2 regions of the Delftia sp. BGA-UO-ETr-SB1 genome follow, and region 2 is predicted to be linked to the other one. Evidence: riboswitches for the same ligand, from Rfam matches in the RefSeq annotation. Region 2 holds a riboswitch; the other holds the start of a gene.
What was found. A riboswitch is a leader RNA that binds a small molecule or an ion and turns the genes downstream of it on or off. The one in region 2 is predicted to bind glycine.
Positions count from the first base shown of each region.

Region 1 (3,787 bases), on a different contig from region 2:
TTGCGAGATCTCGGCCTGGTAGGGCGTGTAGGCCGTGTACCAGGCGGGGTTCTCCAGAATGTTGCGCAGGATGACGCCGGGCGTGTGCGTGCCGTAGTAGCCCTGGCCGATGAAGCTTTTGAGCAGCTGGTTGCGGCCTGCCAGCGCCTTGAGTTCGGCCAGCGCCTGTGCCTCGGTGGCCGCTGGCGGCAGCGCCATGGGCTGGTGGCGCCGGATGGAGGGCGGGACGATGGCGTCGATCAGCGCATCGCGCGATGCCGCGCCAATGGCGCTGAGCATGTGGGCCTCGTTTTCGGGCGCAATGCCGATATGGCGGGCCACGAATTCGGTGGCGTTCTCGAGGGCGGCAAGGGGCTGGGTGGAGGACATCAGCATGGAGGGACCTGTCTCAAAAGCTGAAAAGCGCCAGGGCGGGCCCTGGCGCCCGTCCTGGCCGGAAAGTGGCGTCAGTTGCTCTGTGCGAAGGCCGTGTAGGCGGCTTCGTCGAGCAGCGCGGCCAGCTGGCCTGCGTCGCTGAGCTTGACCTTGAAGAACCAGCCTTCGCCCAGCGGGTCGCTGTTGGCCAGGGAGGGGTCGTCGCGCAGGGCTTCGTTGACTTCGACGATCTCGCCGCTGACGGGCATGTAGACATCGGCGGCGGCCTTGACGGACTCGACCACGCCGGCCACATCGCCCTGGTTGAAGCTGGTGCCCACGGCGGGCAGATCGACGAACACCACGTCGCCCAGCGCATCCTGCGCGTGGAGGGTGATGCCGACGATGGCCGCGTCAGGGTTGGCGGCGTTGATCCATTCGTGGTCCTTGGAATACTGGATGCTCATGGCTTGCTCCGATAGAAACTGAAAAGAAACCTGTGAAAGGCGGTTTGAGAAAGGTCAGTGCGCACTGTAGCGGCATGCGATGGCAGGAAAAACGAATCCGCCGAACTCGTTCCACGCCAAGCGCGCAGGCTGTCCTCAACCGCGGTGATAGCGGGGCGCCACGAAGGGCGTGGCCTGCACCTGCATGGGCACGGCCTTGCCGCGCACCATGGCCTGCAGCGTGGTGCCGATGGCGGCGCTGCCCGGCTCCACATAGGCCAGTGCCACGGGCTGGTTCAGGGTGGGCGACAGCAGGCCGCTGGTGACCTGGCCGACCTTGCGGCCGCTGGCGTCCAGCAGCTCCGTGCCTTCGCGCACGGGTACGCGCTCCAGGGCCACCAGGCCCACGCGCTTGCGCGTGAGCAGCTCGGGCGACTGCAGCTGGGCCAGCACGGTGGCCGCGCCGGGAAAGCCGCCTTCGCGCTCGCCACCGATGCGGCGGATCTTCTGCACGGCCCAGTTCAGGGCGGCCTCGGCCGGGGTGGTGGTCGTGTCCAGATCGTTGCCGTACAGGCACAGGCCGGCTTCCAGGCGCAGCGAATTGCGCGCGCCCAGGCCCACGGGCCTGACTTCGGGCTGGGCCAGCAGGGCACGGGCAAAGGCCTCGGCGTGGCTGGCGGGCAAGGAGATCTCGAAGCCGTCCTCGCCGGTATAGCCGCTGCGCGTGATGTACAGCTCGGCGCCTTCCCAGTCGAAGTAGCCGCCCGTCATGAACACCAGCCCGGCCGTGTCGGGCAGCAGGCGCTCCATGGCGGCTGCTGCCTGCGGGCCCTGCAGCGCCAGCAGGCCCCGGTCGAACTGGGGCTCGATTTCACAGCGCTGGCCGATGCGGGCCTCTATGTGCGCCAGGTCTTCATGCTTGCAGGCGCCGTTGACGATCAGGAACAGGTCGTCCTCGCGGCGCACGAACATCAGGTCGTCCAGAATGCCGCCCGCGTCGTTGAGCAGCAGGCCGTAGCGCTGGCGGTGTTCGCCCAGGCCCAGCACGTCCATGGGCAGCAGCGATTCCAGCGCCGCGCCGGCATCCGGGCCGCGCAGGCTGATCTGGCCCATGTGCGAGACATCGAACAGGCCTGCCGCCTCGCGCGTGTGTAGGTGCTCGGCCATCAGCCCCTGCGGGTATTGCACGGGCATGGAGTAGCCGGCAAACGGCACCATGCGCGCGCCCAGTTCCTGGTGCAGGTCGAACAGCGGGGTCTTGAGCAGATCGGTGGTGGAGGCAGCGGTCAAGGAGGGACTCTCTTTTCGGCAAGGGGCAAGGCACAACGCCATCCCGGAATCCCGGGATGTCCTGCCCTGCTGTCCGCTTTACCTGAGAGATTCACCCGCACCTTCCATGCGTGGGGCTTGCTCCTTCGGTGGATGGGGCACACCGCCGTGCCCTGCATCTCTCTCCAGCTAGGAACGCCTGCGGCCGTGGCGGCAGGCGGTGCCAGTCCTTTTGCCTGAGCGTTCGGGACGAACCCTGCGCCTTCGGCGGTGCCGCTGCCTGTGACCATTGCGGCCGGGCGGGCACTCTCTCCTGACCGGCGCATTCTAGCTGCGGCCAGCGTCCGCGCGGCTTCGGGATTTCCGCGGGCCGGCCGCTACTCCATGCGCTTGCCTGCATGGATGCATTTGCAAATTGCATAACTGTCTAAAAAATCTCCTACATTGAGATGCATCGATATATGAAATCTCGTGAGCGAGAAGGAAGAAGCGCACATGCAGCAGACGCTGGGAGACACATTGGCCTGGCCGGCACGTTACCTGCCGAACAAGGAAGCCCTGGTCGCTTGGGAGGGCGGCGAGCGCCGCGCCTGGACCTACGCCCAGCTCGATGCCGAAGTCAACCGCCACGCCCACGGCCTGGCCGAGCTGGGCATAGGCCATGGCGACGTGGTCGCGGCCTTTCTCTACAACACGCCGGCCTTTGTCTTCACCATGCTGGCGGCCGCGCGCCTGGGCGCCATCTTCAACCCCATCAACTACCGGCTGGCGGCGCAGGAGCTGGCCTTCATCCTCAAGGACGGTGCTGCGCGCGCCCTGGTGTTCGAGCACGAGGGCGGCGAGGTGGCCGCACGCGCCCAGGCCCTGCTCAAGGCCGAAGGCGGGGGTGGCACTGGCGCAGGCACCGAGCACTGGATCTTTGCCGACGATGCCCCGGCCGACCCGCTGCCGGTCTGGGCCACGCAGCGCCTGTCCGCACTGGCCAGGGGCCGCAGCAGCGCGCCGCCCCAGGCCCATGTGCGCGAGAGCGACCCCTGCATCCTCATGTACACCAGCGGCACCACGGGCCGGCCCAAGGGCGTGCTGCATACGCACCGCAGCAAGCTGGCGCACAACGCCCTCATGCACCAGACCATGCAATTCACGCGCGACGACGTGGGCCTGGCCATGGCGCCGCTCAACCACACGGCCGAGCTGCACACCAGCTTTTTGCCGCGCCTGCAGGCCGGGGCCACCCAGGTGCTGCTGCGCCGCTTTGACGTGACCGAGGCCTGGCGCCTGATCCGCGAAGAGCGCGTGAGCTTCTTCTTCGCGGCGCCCACCATGGTCACCATGCTGCTGGCCGACCCCATCGCCTCGCCTGAGCAGGCGCCCGCGCTGCGGCTGGTGGAGTACGGCGGCGCCTCCATGGCTCCCCACCTGATCCGCGAATGGACGCGCAAGGTCGGCAGCGACCTGGTCCAGGTCTACGGCACCACCGAGATGGGGCCCTGCATGTCCATCCTCCTGCCGCGCGAGCAACTCTCGCACGCGGGCTCGGCCGGGCTGCCTTCCATGGGCCATGACCTCATCGTGGCGCGCCTGCGCGAAGACAACGCCCCCACCGATCCGGCCGAGGCCTGCCTGCCAGGCGAGGTGGGCGAGATCCTGGTGCGCGGCCCCTGCATGATGGCCGGCTACCTCAACCGCCCCGACGCCAACACCCGCGCCCTGGCGCA
Region 1 covers NZ_JCAQOW010000004.1:1,873,354-1,877,140, reverse strand. The annotation lists gene gcvP (aminomethyl-transferring glycine dehydrogenase) at 1-375, opposite strand, end outside; gene gcvH (glycine cleavage system protein GcvH) at 447-821, opposite strand; gene gcvT (glycine cleavage system aminomethyltransferase GcvT) at 957-2,090, opposite strand; glycine riboswitch at 2,150-2,268, opposite strand; glycine riboswitch at 2,284-2,395, opposite strand; gene AC57B5_RS09255 (fatty acid--CoA ligase) at 2,565-3,787, shown strand, end outside.
Region 1: another riboswitch for glycine. It lies ahead of gcvT (glycine cleavage system aminomethyltransferase GcvT); the one in region 2 lies ahead of AC57B5_RS00390 (D-amino acid dehydrogenase).

Region 2 (3,787 bases):
GGTATTACCCGTCACGGCCAGACCAATTCCATTGGCCAGGCTGATCGTTCCATCAACCGACACCACGGCCCTGGGCGCATTTCCACCAGTCGGGCTCAGTGCGATATTCGAATCTTTGATCGTCAATCCGTTGACGGTCATGTTCGACATGACCTGGAAGAACTGCTCGAGCTGCATTCCCCCGATAGGATTGGGCAGATTCGTTACAGTGAAATTATCGACAACAATGTTGGAAACCGTGCCTGTACCGTTGCTTGCGGCAACGGAAATGGCCGAGCCCTTGTTATTGCCGTAATTTCCATTCCATATCGCGGAATTGATCGTGCTATTGGTAAAGAATACGTTTTGTGCGCCTTGATGAATCTCCGCGTACAGCTCGCAGTTGAACGGCGTCCCCTCTCCCGCAGGGGTTGGCGCCACATTCACCAGGCCGACGCGATCAATGGTGACATTGTTCGCCGGGGAGCCAACGACGAATACCGCTTCGCCACAGGTCATGTTGGGCGAATTGGTGAGCGTGATGTTCTTCCCACCAAGATAAAAAGTTTCCCAGGCGGAGTCCGCCCAGTTCTGGACTTGTATGACTCCCCCGAAATCGATGGTCAATGAGCCCGTGCCGGCTGGCACGGTGCCTTTGAGCCAGTACCAGGCACCACCGGCACCAGTGGTGGTGCCCGTATCGCCGCCGCTGATCATCTGGGTTTGACCACAGGCATTGGTGGCTCCCGTCACGGCGCCGGACTGGGCTCCGCTGACGAATGTGTTGGCACAGCGCACGTAAACCGTCTGATTGTCGACATACGGATGGAGGTTTCCCGCCGCATCCTTGGATGTCCCGCTCTGTATGGTTCGTACCGACGTAGACAGTGTCGGCGCAAAGACGATGGAAACATCGGCACTCGGATCCAGCGTTTGTAGCGTGTAGTTGGCTGCCTGAATGGCCGCTCGCAGCGTACATGCGCCAGCAAAGGTACCCCCCAGCGTGCTGACACAGGTGGTTGGTGTCGTTGCATTGGCATTTGGAGCGTCGCTGTTGTCGGTGACCGTGAAAACGATGGTCGCCGCGAGTGCCGTGGATGAAATACCGGCGCACGAAAGCAGCAGCAACGAGAACAAGTACCTCGCTGCACGCCATTTTCGTAAAAACACCGAACCAGGCAGGCGATCAAGAACGCGCATGATATTCCCCATTTTTTCAAGGAAATCAGACAGGAAAATATTTTCCCCAATGGCAATGGCCATCAGTTGTACCCAGCGCATTTGCATCGCCGCACCTCGGATAGTTCTATTTGAGTCAAGAACTCACAACTCACCTTGCAACCGGTGACATTGGAAGTAACAGGGTTTCGCGCAGATCCTGCGCGTCAATCAAAAAAGGTGGATTTCCATCAGCGCTTGCGCACTGCTCCATTGCCCATTGAGCCGGGCACAACTTCAGCCGGGTTTGCGATGCAAATCATTTTTTTCCTCCCTCAACGAACCATATTCACCGTGCTTGTATTTTTTCCAGTGGCGGGCCAGTTTCCATAGACCTTCACCTGTGCAACGGTAAGTCGCCTATCCGACAGATATACAACCCATGGTTACCCCATGGAGGTTCAATCGATCAGAACATGCGCTGTCAAACCACCACACATACCGATAGGCTAAATCATGTTTTTTTCTATTTCAATAGTTTTTTTACATGAAATCGAAGGCTCGTGCCAGCGCTACGAGGGAGGCGCTTGAGCGATATAGGGAATACCCTGAATCGGCCACACCACATACAGGTAGTAACTGGTGGTATCCCCAGTACGACTGGAACCGGCTGCGCAAGCTACATAGAATCGCCCCTGCAGGAGAGCAGGCGGGCACCACGGTGCCGAGCCTCACCGAAGGCGCAAACTCCCATACACGCTCAGGTTCCGTACTGCAAACACAACATGCCGTCTGGAGAGCCGCCGCACGCAATATGCGGCGCACCGAAGGAGCAAGCCCCGTTCCCATGGACGGCGGTGAATCTCTCAGGTACCAAGGACAGGGGGAGCGGCAGCTGCGTCACGACGGACGCCGGCTGCTTGCTATTGAATCCATAGCTACCAGCTTCCGCGTGACCGGCACATGCCTTTGAAAGGGCATTGTCATGCGCGTCATCGTTCTCGGAGCCGGCCTGATCGGCACCGCCTCGGCCTACTATCTGCAATCTCTCGGTCATGAAGTGACCGTCATCGACCGCCAGGCTGCGCCCGGCGCCGAAACCAGCTTTGCCAACGGCGGGCAGATCTCGGTCAGCCATGCCGAACCCTGGGCCAACCCCGGCGCACCGCTGAAGTTGCTGGGCTGGCTGGGCCGGCAGGACGCCCCCCTGCTGTTCCGCCTGCGCGCCGACATGCGCCAGTGGCTCTGGGGCCTGTCCTTCCTGCGCAACTGCACGCCCGCGCGCACGCGCCACAACATCCAGCAGATCGTTCGCCTGGGCACCTACAGCCGCGAGGCCCTGCAGCAGCTGCGGTCGGACACCGGCATCCAGTACGAGCAGCGCATGCAGGGCATCCTGCACTTCTACACGAACGCCCGCGAGTTCGAGGGTGCGCTCAAGCCCACCGAGCAGATGCAGGCCCTGGGCTGCGACCGCCGCCTGATCGACGCCGACGAAGCCGTGCGCCTGGAGCCGGCCCTGGCCCATGTGCGCGGGCAGATAGCGGGCGCCACCTATACGGCCGAGGATGAATCGGGCGACGCCAACCTCTTCACCCGCGAGCTGGCACGCATTGCCACCACCACGGGCGTGCAGTTCCGCCACGGCCACCACGTCATGGCGCTGCGCACCACGGGTGCGGGCGCCAGCCGCCATATCGACCACGTGGAGGTGACCAATGCCGATGGTCGCTACGAACGCATCCAGGGCGACGCCTATGTGCTGGCCATGGGCTCGTTCAGCCCGCTGCTGGCCCAGCCGCTGGGGCTGCACCTGCCCATCTACCCGGCCAAGGGCTACTCCGTGACCCTGCCGGTGCTGGACCCCGCCAAGGCCTACCAGGTCAGCCTCACGGACGATGAGTTCAAGCTGGTGTTCTCGCGCTACACCGGCGCGCAGGGCGACCGCCTGCGCATTGCCGGCACGGCCGAGTTCAACGGCTACGACCGCAACCTGGACCCCGTGCGCTGCGAGGCCATCGTGCGGCGCGTGCAGCAGCTGTTCCCCGGCGCCGGCGATACCGGGCGCGCCCAGTTCTGGAGCGGCCTGCGCCCCGCCACGCCCAGCAATGTGCCGCTGATCGGACGCTCGCCCATCGCCAACCTGTTCCTGAACACCGGCCACGGCACGCTGGGCTGGACCCATGCCTGCGGCTCCGGCATGGCGCTGGCCGACCTGGTCAGCGGCAGGCAGCCGGCCGTGGATTTCGATTTTCTGGGAGCCGCAGCCATGGACCCGGATCGCAGCGCAGGCACGGTGCGCCCGCGCGCGGTCTGAGGTGCAGACGGTGTGTACCGTGTGTACGGCGTGTACGGCGTGTACGGCGCCTAAGCAGTGAACACCGTCAACACCCCGGCGAAGCGGTGCAGGCGGGCGTCCATGATCTCGGCTTCGGCGACGAAGCCGATCAATGGCACATCGCCCAGTGCGTGGCGCAGGGTGCGCAGCTCGGCATCGGGGCCGCCGAACAGGCCGCCGCCGCGGCCCCGGCAACTGATGTAGATGGCGCCACGGATGCGGGGCTGTGCCTCGCCTTCGGGCGCCGCCTCCTCGGGCTCAGCCGCATCGCGCAGCGCAGCGCCCAGTTGCAGCAGTTCCTGGCGCGCGACC
Region 2 covers NZ_JCAQOW010000002.1:34,670-38,456, reverse strand. The annotation lists partial or broken gene AC57B5_RS00395 (invasin domain 3-containing protein) at 1-1,260, opposite strand, end outside; glycine riboswitch at 1,920-2,030, shown strand; gene AC57B5_RS00390 (D-amino acid dehydrogenase) at 2,123-3,454, shown strand; gene AC57B5_RS00385 (FIST signal transduction protein) at 3,505-3,787, opposite strand, start outside.